2 regions of the Alteromonas sp. CNT1-28 genome follow, and region 2 is predicted to be linked to the other one. Evidence: riboswitches for the same ligand, from Rfam matches in the RefSeq annotation. Region 2 holds a riboswitch; the other holds the start of a gene.

Region 1 (6,070 bases), on a different contig from region 2:
ACGATAACAGCGTGTGCACTCGCCAAATTAAGCTGTCCGTCGTGATCGATGCAATCGAGTAAGAGTTGTCTGCTGTAGCGACGTATGTCTTGATGCGCTAACTGCTGGCCTACTGAGTGACTAAGTGAATGAGTAGCTGAATGACTAAGCAAACCCAGCCTCCTCAACCAATGCTTGGTAGGCTTTCAGTGGGTGTGCTGCCTGAGTGATTGCACTTACCACAGCAATGCCGCTAACGCCGGTTTTAGCTACATCGCCTATACGCGATAAGTTAATACCACCAATAGCAACGGTGGGAATGCCATCGCAAAGCTGCACATACTTTTCTAAACGTGCTACACCTTGGGGCTTCGAAGGCATGTCTTTGGTATTGGTGGGGAAGATATGACCAAGGGCAATGTAAGACGGGTTTAAAGCGCGAACACGTTGAATTTCAGCGAAGCCGTGCGTTGATATTCCAAGCCGTAAACCCGCACTACGGATGGCGTTTAGGTCTGCGGTGTCGATATCCTCTTGTCCCAAATGAACTCCGTAAGCCCCGAGTTCTATAGCCAGTTCCCAGTAGTCATTAATGAATAATTGGCAGTCGGTGTGTTTCACCAATTCTATTGCCTCTTTTATTTGCTGACGAATGTCTTCTTGGGAGCCTTGCTTAACCCTCAGCTGCATTATTTTTACGCCCGTTGGCCAGAGGCGGGCTATCCATTGCACGCTATCCACTACAGGGTAGATGCCTAAATGAGTATGAGTAAGTGCAGGAAAGTGGGCTGCTTTACAAGACGAGGCTTTAAGAAGGGAATCCTTATCCCGCTCTTTTTCATTAGCAGTGGCGCCACGTTGGTGAAAGGTCACCAGCGGAAAGCTCTCTGGTTTTGCTGGAAAGCCGTTGGTTTGTGCAAAGTAGGTGGTTAATTCGTTACTTATGGCGTTTGCGTTAGCCGCTGCGCATTGCTTTGGTAGTGTATTGTTGCGAACTTCGCTGACGTAAGCATTAGCAAGCGTAAGTGCGTCTTCAATGCAGTAGTCGTGCACAATGAATGCCGCTAATGCGCTGGCTAACATACAGCCTGTGCCGCGAAGGTTGCCGTTAGCGTATTTCGGCTGGCTAAAACGAAGAGTGTGAGAGGCACAAACAAAAATATCGCTCACGTTTTTTTGCCAGTGGGCGTGACCGCTTTTCACGTACACGCTCTTTGCGCCTTTACCCCTTAGCCGATTGATTGCAGTTAGCAAGCTCGCTTCATCAACAACTGGCAAATGAGTGAGCCACGCAAGCTCATCGATATTTGGCGTAACGATATCTACCGTATTCAACAGTTCGTCAACTACGCTTTCGCTTAACTCACTCAGCACGCCACCTGACGAGGTAGACAGTACAGGGTCCCATACAACGAAGGGGCGAGGGTTAGATGTTTTTTGAATACGAGCACACAACAACAGCGCTTGCTCATCATTAGCAATGGCGCCAATTTTAATAGCGCGTGGCGGGGTATCTTCAAACAGCACTTGCCACTGCTGATTTAATGCCGACGCGCACATGCTTTCCTTACTAAGCATGATTGAGTTGGACTGGACGGTAAGCTGTGTAGTGAGCACACAAGCATGGATGTTCAGATCGGCCAATGTAATGGCGTCGCGGGTAACGCCCGCACCACCGCTACAGTCAACGCCTCCCACACACCACACTACAGGAAGTGCAGTGGTGAGGTTGTTGGATGCAGGGCTTATGGACGCTTTCGCCATCATGGTAGCTCTACCTTGCTATCTGCAGTGTGATAAAGCTCTGCGCCAGAATGATTGAATGCCTGGGCCATGTCTTTCATGCCTTTTTCTTTCTCAAACTCTTGCTGCTCTGCTTGTTTAGCCACATCGCGCACTTCCTGAGAAATTTTCATGCTGCAAAATTTAGGGCCGCACATAGAGCAGAAATGCGCAACTTTGCCAGACGCCTGCGGCAAGGTTTCATCGTGATAAGCGCGCGCGGTATGCGGGTCGAGAGCTAAATTGAACTGGTCTTCCCACCTGAATTCAAAGCGTGCTTTCGACATGGCGTTGTCGCGAATTTGTGCACCTGGGTGTCCTTTTGCCAAGTCGGCAGCGTGGGCTGCAATTTTGTAGGTGATCAGCCCCTGTTTAACGTCTTCTTTATTAGGTAGGCCCAAATGCTCTTTAGGTGTTACATAGCACAGCATTGCGCAGCCATACCAACCAATCATGGCGGCACCTATACCTGAAGTGAAGTGGTCATAGCCAGGAGCGATATCGGTGGTGAGGGGGCCAAGGGTATAAAACGGTGCTTCGTGGCAGTGCTTAAGCTGCTCTTCCATGTTCGCTTTAATCATATGCATTGGCACATGCCCCGGGCCTTCAATCATTACCTGAACATCGTACTCCCATGCAATTTTCGTCAGCTCACCAAGGGTGCGTAGCTCAGAGAATTGCGCGTCGTCGTTAGCGTCAGCTACGCTACCAGGGCGCAGGCCATCACCTAGCGACAGCGCCACATCGTACTTAGCGCAAATTTCGCAAATATCATGAAAGTGCTCATACAGAAAGCTTTGTTGGTGGTGGCTTAAGCACCACTTTGCCATTATCGAACCGCCGCGCGATACAATGCCGGTTACCCGCTTTGCGGTAAGGTGTACGTACTCAAGCAGCACGCCAGCGTGAATGGTGAAGTAGTCTACGCCTTGTTCGGCTTGCTCAATTAGGGTGTCTTTAAACATATCCCACGTTAAATCTTCGGCTACACCGTTTACTTTTTCTAGCGCTTGATAGATGGGCACGGTGCCAAGAGGAACAGGACTGTTTCGCAGCAGCCACTCTCGGGTTTCGTGAATGTTTCTGCCGGTAGATAAATCCATGATGGTATCGGCGCCCCAGCGCGTTGACCACACCAGCTTTTCTACCTCTTCTTCAATAGACGAGGTGACTGCTGAATTACCAATGTTTGCGTTAATCTTTACTAGAAAGTTACGCCCTATAATCATTGGTTCCAACTCGGGGTGATTGATGTTGCATGGAATAATGGCGCGGCCTGCGGCCACTTCCTGGCGTACAAATTCAGGCGTGATGGTATCGGGTAAATTCGCACCAAAGTGTTCGCCTTTGTGCTGCTGCGTCAGTTCGGCATCTTTAATGGCTTGGCGACCCATATTCTCGCGAATGGCAATGTATTCCATTTCAGGGGTAATAATGCCCTGTCTTGCGTAGTGAAGCTGGGTAACGTTTTTGCCTGCTTTTGCTTTTAGTGGTTTGCGGCTGCGAATAAAGCGGAAATCTTCGGTAAATATGTCGTTTTCACGTTCTTTTGCAAAGCTTGACGAAACGCCCTCTAATTCAAGGGTATCGCTACGCTCTTCAATCCACTTTTGGCGAAGCGGAGCTAGGCCTTTGTGCACATCTATGTTTTCTTGTGGGTCGCCGTAGGGGCCTGAAGTGTCGTAAACAGGAATGGGCGGATTTGGTTCTAAAATAGGGTTGTCTTCTGTTCCACCCACTAAACTGTCGTGTTGGTGAATAAGGCGCATGGCCACACGAATATCGTCACGGCTGCCACACTCGTAGTGGCGTGTTGAATTTGGGTAAGCTTCGCCCGCAAGTTCATTAATGAATTGTTGTGTTTGTTGGCGCTGTTCGCGTCTGTTCGACATAGCATTTTACCTTGTAAATTTAGGTTCTAAAAATGCTTGTCAGGAGTGAAGGAGAATACAAAGTGGAAGTGTAGAGGGAAACAATCCCGTTACTTTAGCGAGATTGTTGGTAAAGGTTCTGGTGATTGCAGCCCTTTACACCGTTGATGTTGACTTGGCAATAAACTTGAACAGTTTACCTTGAGTGACGAGCAGCACCGGAATGGGTGTGTCTGTATCATCAACAGCAAAACAACTTCGCTTCACAACGCTAAACCACGGTTTAACATTGTGCACATTGTATTTTCTTGTTCCCTTCGCAGGTATTAGCCTGATCAGGTTCTACGGATCCCACTTTCGCGGTCTCAGCTTACTGGGTTACCAGTGAAGCACTCCGACAAGTTGTTTAAGTCAATTCGGGTTGTTGAAACAACCCGAATTGAGAATTCCTTTTTACTATATCTTCAATTTTACGGGTAATACAAGTACTACCAGAAAGCTAAATGAATATTCATCTAGATGGCTAGCTGCTGACCTTCCTTGTAAAGCTGAAGTGCAGTGGCTGTGTCGTGCTTGCGTTCGCTAATTGCAGACAGCAGCAATAAGTCTTCTTTGCGCGACTTCATTTTAGTGGCTTTAAGCAGGGCTTTTTCTGCCAACACATCATCGCCGGAATTGAACGCAACTTGGCCTAGTGTGGAATATAGCGACACGTTTTCTTCGTCTTGCTTTATCCAGCTTTCAAGCAGTCGTAGTGATGGCGATGCATCAGGAATATTAAGCTGCGTGAACAGTGGAAACAGGGCGCTATTCGGGCCACGCTTTTGCCATTCAACTAGCAAATTCTGTGCGTCGGCATGCATACCTTGGTCAAGTAACTGTTGAATGTAAGCCGCGCGGTAAGCATCGTCGTGACGAAGCTTACGAGGTAGGGTTTCCCAATACGATTTAAGCTCGACAGCGCCTTGTTTGCTGGCAATTTCTGCAAACTTACCTTTGGCGATGCGCTGGCTCCACGCAGTGTAGTCTGCTTTGGGCAATGCTTTACGCCAGCCTGACAAATTCTCTTGAAGTACTTGCCATTTACCTAGCTTGGCAAGAATTTGCGCTTTTAACTGCACAACCTGCTTGTTTTCGCGCTCTTGCTCGTCAAGTTCGTTAAGTTTCTCTAGTGCCGCATCGTATTTTTCTTCAGCCATATCAATACGCGCGTGCATGACCGTTGCGGCTACTTTCGCTTTTGGAAAGTCAGTTGCCTGAACAAGGAAATAACGGGCTTTGGCTAAATCGTTATTGGCAAAAGCAATTTGCGCTGACGCCAAATAGTTAACGCCTTCGAAATCGCCGTTGGTGGTTTTGCTTAGCGCCTTTTGAGCCGTATCAAAATTACCTGCAGCCATTGCGTGTAAGCCGTCGTAAAACGCTCGCTTGCGTTTGCGCTCCCCCAAAGTGCCGAACCATTTATGTGAACCTGTGATCAGGCTTAACGCCCACAACACAAGTCGAGATAGTACGTACCAGGCAATGACGGCACCTATCACTAAAATACAAAAGCTAATCACCGTCATTTCAACAGCGGTATTACCCAGTGATATGAGTACGTAGCCCTTATCGCCTAACAACATCGGGCCAACAATTAGTGCAACAACGAATGCGGCTAATACCGCAAGGGCAATAGCTAACCATTTCATAGTGCACTTGCTCCTTGTCCGAACACCTGTTTAACGCGGCTATCCAATAGACGCTCTAGCGGTTTTTGTGACGCTAGCTCTGTAGGTATTGGGCGCGATACATCGGTAGCAATGAGGTTTTGTAGTGCATCTACAAAGCCCGTTACTTGGCTTTTTTCTGTGTCGAACTTTTCAATAATTAACGTTTGAGCGTATTGAAGCGACTGGCTGTAAAGTCCTGCATCGCCCTGAAGCGCGGCAGTTTGCGCGTGCATAAGCTGCAGACGAAGTTGTTCTTTTGCTAAAAACTGCGCTTCCAGTGAAAGCACTGGTTCAACCGGGCCTTCAATGGTTTTTATGGTAAGAAAATCGTTCACCAGTGAACGCCACACTTTTGCAAGGTTCTCCTGCCAGTCGTCAGCTGACTCCGATAAGGTCGTGTCTTCTGCATTGGCGTCTTCTGGTTTTTCGAAGGTATCAAGTGGTAGCTTATCTATTTGCGCTATCATGCCTGTAAGCGCAAGGGCTACGGAACTTTGTGATACAGGGTTAAGCTGTTGTAGGGTTTGAATGTCTTCAGCGAGTGTTGCACGAACAGGCAGTACTGACGGGTCGGCCAGCGATTTTAATCGCTTATCTGCATTAACCAACAGCAAAATAGCTGTGCGTACGTCGTTTTCTAACCAAAGTTTTCTGCCTGCCATGCGAACCAAGTAATCAGCTTCAGCAATAAGCCAGTCGGCCGGTCGGCGACCTTCCATATTATTT
Region 2 (6,070 bases):
AATAGCGAGGACAACCGCTACCCACTCTAAAAGCGAAGTAGCGGCAATTTGTGAGGTAAACTCAGAAAAAAAGCTAGCCATTAAGATGATTTTCTAGATTGCATGGCATCGAAGTTTAAGAACTTGGCCACGAAAATAGCTTGCCCCACTTCTTCATGGGTCCTTTGCATTTCTTCACCAAGTACTTTCATAACCACACCATAGTCACCTGTAACCTGCGTGCTGGTTGAGCTTGTTGAAACTGTAATATCACTGTAGCTATTTAACCTATCAATGAAATCTTGAATAGGTGGAATGTATTCGTTAACCAATGGGTACAACGACAGTTCAACCATAACTTGCATGTCTGTTTCCTTTTATTTTAAAACGCGTACTTAACAGTAACGCCAAACTGACGACCGTTACCTATTTGGTAATATGGCTCATCGAAGGCATACTCATCGCGAGGGTCGTTGCTGAAACCACCGAATCCACGGGTGTAGTACTCACGATCAAAAGCATTTTGTACCCACAGTGATGTCTGCCAATCACCGTGTAGCACCACAATCTCCGAATTAACCAGCGTAGTACTTGGCGAGGTTACATCATGGCCGTCAGAAAAACGGTATTCACTTTTGTAATCTACATCTACACGCCAAAGCATGTTATCTGTAAGTGCGTACTCACTATACAGGTTTGCGGTCCACTTAGGTGATTGAGCCTGTCTTTGCTCAGACACTTCAGTACCGTCTGCAAGCGTATACCCTTCAAAGGTAGCGCTTAGATATCCAACACTTGCATCTAGCTGCCATGCATCACTAGCAATCCAGCTAAGCTCCAGCTCGGCTCCTTTGTTTGTTCCTAAATCAGCATTATCAATAATATCTACGAACCCTGCCGTACCGTCATCACGAGTGATAACGTCAAAATCGCTCACCTGAGTATCTTTTCTATCCATATAGAAAATTGCAGCGCGAGCAATTAGGTCAGGTGTAAATAATGGGCCCTTAACGCCTACTTCGTAGTTCCAGTTATATTCTTCGTCGAAGAATCGCTGATTGTCATTCACGCGGCTGTCGGGGTTAAAACCTGCACCTTTATATCCGCGTGAAATACTGCCGTAATAGAAGTGATTGCCCTGCGTATACTGAAGCGCGACTTTCCCGCCTACCATGGTGGTGTCGAACGCGCGAGTAAGTTGGTTGTTATCAGCGTAATCAAAATCGTAGTTTTCTACTCTTAACCCTGCTACCAGTACTAAATTTTCGTTCAAACGACTTTCAGTCTGAGCATAGATAGCGGTCGTCGTAGGCGTGTATTCACTGGCAAAGTCACTATCCAAATAAGTGTATTGACGTAGCAGCTTTTCTTCCGTGCTTTTATAAAATACGCCTATTGTCCAGTCAGTCATACCATCAAAAAGTGCGGCACTGTCAGAGGACACGAAACGCATCTCGCCGGTCTGTGTTTCTACATCGCGATAATAGGCGTCAAAAGACGTGTAACCCCACGGGTGAAACCCTGTGAATGTCCAGTCTTCATCGTAGCCATAAGCAATATTGTGAGAAGCATGGGTGGCAATTAGAATAAAGTCGCCCGCTGCTGTATTGGTTGTAGAGCGCGCGCTAACAGCGTGGGTTTGGTATTCGTCAAATCCTGGTTCATCAGACAGCGTTTTGTTGTCATTGTCTAGCGAGAATGCATCGTAACCGTTATCGATATCGTACCAGCGATAAGTAAGTGCAAGTGTGGTTCGCTCATCTACGCTGCCTTCAACGGCAAAGCGCAGTGCGGTTTCATCGATATTCGCGGTATCGCTTCTATTTAAGAACGTATTTTCTACAAAGCCATCACTGCGATTATGAACCAGCGCAACACGATAGCCCCAATCCGTGTTGATATCATCACCAGTGGCGCCTTCAATACGGTAACTCTCTTTGTTCCCAATGCGGGCTTCAACGTAGTCTGGGGCGTCGCTACCCACGTCATTACTGGAGAGTTTAACCGCTCCGGCCAATGCACCTGTGCCGTATAAGGTAGCCTGAGGTCCGCGATATACCTCTAGTTGTTTAGTATCAAAAATAAGACCTGCCGCAGCAAGGCCTGAAAAATCAAATTCATCGACGATAAAGCTTACAGAAGGATTGATAGGCTCGGCGAACTGACTACGCTCTCCAATACCGCGAATTTGCACGAAGCGGCCGCGAGACGCACCAGCTGCAAAGTTTACGTTTGGAATACTGTTTAGCACACTGTCGATATGGCTCGGCTGTCTACTGCGAAGACGCTCTTGATCTAAAATGGTCGCGCTAGCACTTAACTGGTCGAGTGTAGTTTGACGAAAATCACCAGATACGACGACTCGCTCAATATCTGATGGCGTACTATCTGAAGTGTTACTTACATTGGCTTGTTGCGCATAGGCCGCAACGGAACTAGCAAGCAGTGAAAGTGTGAAAAGTGTTTTATACATGGGATCTCTTATTCTTATTTAAGAAAAAAGATCCGGGTCTAACGGCAGGTGATAAGGCTATATTGTGAACCATCCCTACGCCGGTATTATCCGGATCAGGTTTAAGGGTTCCCACGAATGTGGGTCTCAGACCGAAAACGGACACCCCTTGGTATAGTGTTGCGCTGCTAAAACTAGCAAACTCAACTTCTGCAACGGAGTCTACCAGTTCGATACACGCCGTCAAGCAGATAAGACGTTAAGCTAACGTAAGGTTTTATATATGATATAAGGCGTTGAAAGCTTAGGGCTATTCAGCGTCAATATTCATATTTAGGCGACGTACTTCATCGTCAGTTTGTGCTTTTAAACCTTCCAACGTTTTGCCGTGTGCGGTTGGTTGACGCGTATCAGGGTCAACCTTTACGAAAACGATATCGTCTGCAAAACAGATGGTTTTCTTGGTTGCTTTGTTGCGTACCAAGCAGCTTACGGTAATAGACGTACGGCCTACAGCTTTAGTTTCTAGACCAAACTCTACGATATCACCCTGCATAGCCGGTGATTCGAAACTAATTTCACCAATATGCTTAGTTACCAAGCAATTAGTTTCTAGCTGACAAATAGCCCAAATTGCAGCTTCTTCGTCTATCCATTCTAACGCGCGGCCACCGAACAAAGAATTGGCGTAATTAAGGTCGTTTGGCATAACTAGACGCCGAGAAAGAAAGCGCATTCGAATTCCTCATAATAAATCGCTACTATAGCGTTAGATTATACCGAAAAAACTGATTCATGGCGCTAACTCAATTACGCGAATGGCTATTAGCCCCCTACTTTGAAAATAGCGGCGAAAATGGCTGCAAAAAAAGCTCTCACGCTTCACACTTATCAAACGTGACTTGCCCGCTTCACCGGAGAATGCTTGTAATATCTGGCAATGATGATTTTTGTGAAGCTGCCATACGTAGCGTTCAAGCCTTTGTAGATGAAGTTTCATCTATAAGCGTTGTGAATTTTGCTGGCGATACACTTAAGGGAAAGAACCGCAAACAAGTACTGGGGAGTGAATGTGACATTGCCACATTAGACTGTCGCGATTCATTCAAACCTGGCGACGTGATGGCAGTGGCGGGGATCGTTAAACGCAGTGGTTGTTTAATACTTATTTGCCCTGCATTGAGTGAATGGGTCAACAATATTTCGGTCTCGTTCCTGTCGGAGGGGTTTAAGCTTACACAAAGTCGATACCTCGAACGTTTTATAAAGCACCTGCGCAACAACGACTACGTGGCATTTCACACTGAAGAAAAAACCACGCTTCCAGATACGGCTATGTACCGTATTAGCGAAGGCTTAACATCAAACGTCTATAGAGGCTCACTATTTAAATCAGAAGAGCAAGAGCAGGCATACAGTCGTTTATATCAAGCACACTCACTTAATAAACTAAACGCGCTGATTACCGCCCCAAGAGGCAGAGGCAAGTCATCATTATTAGGTATATTCATTGAAAGCCTAATCAGACAGGGTAAAAATGTACTATTAACCAGTGAACGCTTTGATAATGTGAAGAACGTGCTTTCACGTATTCAACAGTACGAAATAGCCGGTGTCAGAACACAACAACCATCCACCGCTAACATTCAAACCCAACTATTCCTTGGTGATAAGAATGAGGCAGCGACGTTTGGCAGTGTAAAATGGGTGCCCCCTGACAGTGCCTTGTTATATACCACAGAAGATGAAAAGTACGACGTTGTAATTGTTGATGAAGCGGCTTCAATCCCCCTCCCGGATGTATACCGGATCATAGCCAACCACAAGCAGTGGGTGCTTAGTACTACGCTTTTGGGTTATGAAGGTTCAGGCAGTGGTTTTATTCACAAACTCATCCCTAGTTTACCGCCATCAGCTATCCATTTAAGACTATCAACGCCGTTACGATGGTTCGAACATGATCCCATTGAAGCCTTTTTCAATACGACTTGTTTATTTGAGGACAGAGATGCGGCGCGCAATATTGGCGAGATTAATTTCAAAAACAGTATTAACCCACCGATAGATTACGATTTTTCCATAAGTTCGTTTAAAAGCATTTCCGAAGAGGCGCTTCAGCAAATAATGTCGCTACTTTCATTAGCCCATTATCAAACTACGCCCGATGATTTTATGCGCTTGATGGATAGCCCGGATGTACTTGTTGCCATACTTAAATTCAACGACAACGTGATAGGTGCTGCAATCATAAACGCTGAAGGTAGCGACTACCTGAACGATACCGCATTGGGGATTGCGTCTGGAAAGCGTCGTCCTAAAGGGCATTTAGGTGCACAGCGACTTGCTCTGTTGTCTGCTGATGCAAAAACAGCAACGTTTAGATATTGGCGTATTAACCGTATTGCCGTCGATACGCTTGCGCAGAGTAAGGGTATGGGCAGTTACTTGCTACAAAGAGTTAGTGATGAAGCCAAGAAGCAAAGTATTGACGCTATCTGTACTTCTTATGGAACGACACTTAAGTTAGACAGTTTTTGGAAAAGAAATGGATTTGAGATTGTAGACTATGGGCGAAAGCCTAATAAAGCCAGTGGAGAAACCAGTGCACTAGCGTTATATCCTCATTCCAACAGAGCAAAAAAACTGCTTTCTGAATTGGTAGCGCTAAAAGAGAGCTTTAAATTCGATAACCAGTTAGACAACGTGCCAATTAGCATACTGACAATCTATGTAGAAAAGTTAGTACATTTTACCCAAGGCACACGCACTTTAGATGATGTTTGGCCGATATTACATAAAATTGCGCGTTATGCAGAGACTCAGCCTACACCAAGCGCAAATACTCAACTGAACAAGCCAAATAACACAATACTGTATATGCTATGGCGTCTTGTTGAAATCATTAACACGAAGCGCTTTCTCAGAAAAGTACTTACACATTCAGATATGAATGCGAAGCAACTTGTTTCTACATTCAACGAAGAAAACCTAAAAGCACGTGGGTTAAAAGAAGTCACTATTATTATAAGAGAAGCACTTCTGCCTGCTTTCAAATAATAGAAAGTCTGTAGCCTGAAAGTACAAATAATCTGCTTGGCGTAGAGCCACTATACCTGCGTTAACAAGCCGCGATTACGAACATTTTAAATACCGCTGAGAGGCTAATGATCTATGCGGGCTGGTGTTAAAGCCCTATAAACAAAATCCCATTCGAGAAAAGCTCACTTACTAAATTAAGGGCAAAAAAAAGCCTCCCAAAGGGAGGCTTTTTTGCTAAAACCACATATTAGATACTAATACCGCGGTTCTTTGCTTTTTCCTTGATATAAGGTTCCCACGCTGCAGCGTTGCGGCGTAGAGAGCGATCTTTCTTAGCTTCTTGTACGTGCTTGTAAGCAGACTTGAAGTTACCTGCGTAGAAGTTCGCTTCCATTAACGTGAAGTGAATCTTCTCAGGGTCTTCAGCACCACGCTCTAGAGCATTCTCTAGTGCTTTAATAGCGCCTTTGTAGTCTTCCGCTACAAGTAAAAGTGTACCTTGCTTACGATAATGCTCAGGGTCTGAACTCTTAGCAGCAGCTTGTGCATACAAGTCAGCAGCCGTTTTGAAGTTCTTTGCCTGGTGATAAGCATTAGCTA

What was found. Region 2 has a riboswitch for thiamine pyrophosphate ahead of MHN02_RS08320 (TonB-dependent receptor). Riboswitches for the same ligand answer to the same signal wherever they lie in the genome.
Region 1: linked by a shared signal. The riboswitch ahead of thiC (phosphomethylpyrimidine synthase ThiC) and the one ahead of MHN02_RS08320 (TonB-dependent receptor) in region 2 are both predicted to bind thiamine pyrophosphate.

What each region holds. Positions count from the first base shown of each region.
Region 1 covers NZ_JAKREZ010000005.1:24,572-30,641, forward strand. Annotated here, with positions in the region: gene MHN02_RS04300 (HesA/MoeB/ThiF family protein) at 1-152, opposite strand, end outside; gene thiE (thiamine phosphate synthase) at 145-1,746, opposite strand; gene thiC (phosphomethylpyrimidine synthase ThiC) at 1,743-3,653, opposite strand; TPP riboswitch at 3,928-4,039, opposite strand; gene MHN02_RS04315 (heme biosynthesis HemY N-terminal domain-containing protein) at 4,148-5,323, opposite strand; gene MHN02_RS04320 (uroporphyrinogen-III C-methyltransferase) at 5,320-6,070, opposite strand, start outside.
Region 2 covers NZ_JAKREZ010000009.1:37,970-44,039, reverse strand. Annotated here, with positions in the region: gene pnuC (nicotinamide riboside transporter PnuC) at 1-81, opposite strand, end outside; gene MHN02_RS08325 (hypothetical protein) at 81-344, opposite strand; gene MHN02_RS08320 (TonB-dependent receptor) at 362-2,452, opposite strand; TPP riboswitch at 2,508-2,611, opposite strand; gene MHN02_RS08315 (hotdog domain-containing protein) at 2,742-3,167, opposite strand; gene MHN02_RS08310 (GNAT family N-acetyltransferase) at 3,227-5,488, shown strand; gene MHN02_RS08305 (tetratricopeptide repeat protein) at 5,718-6,070, opposite strand, start outside.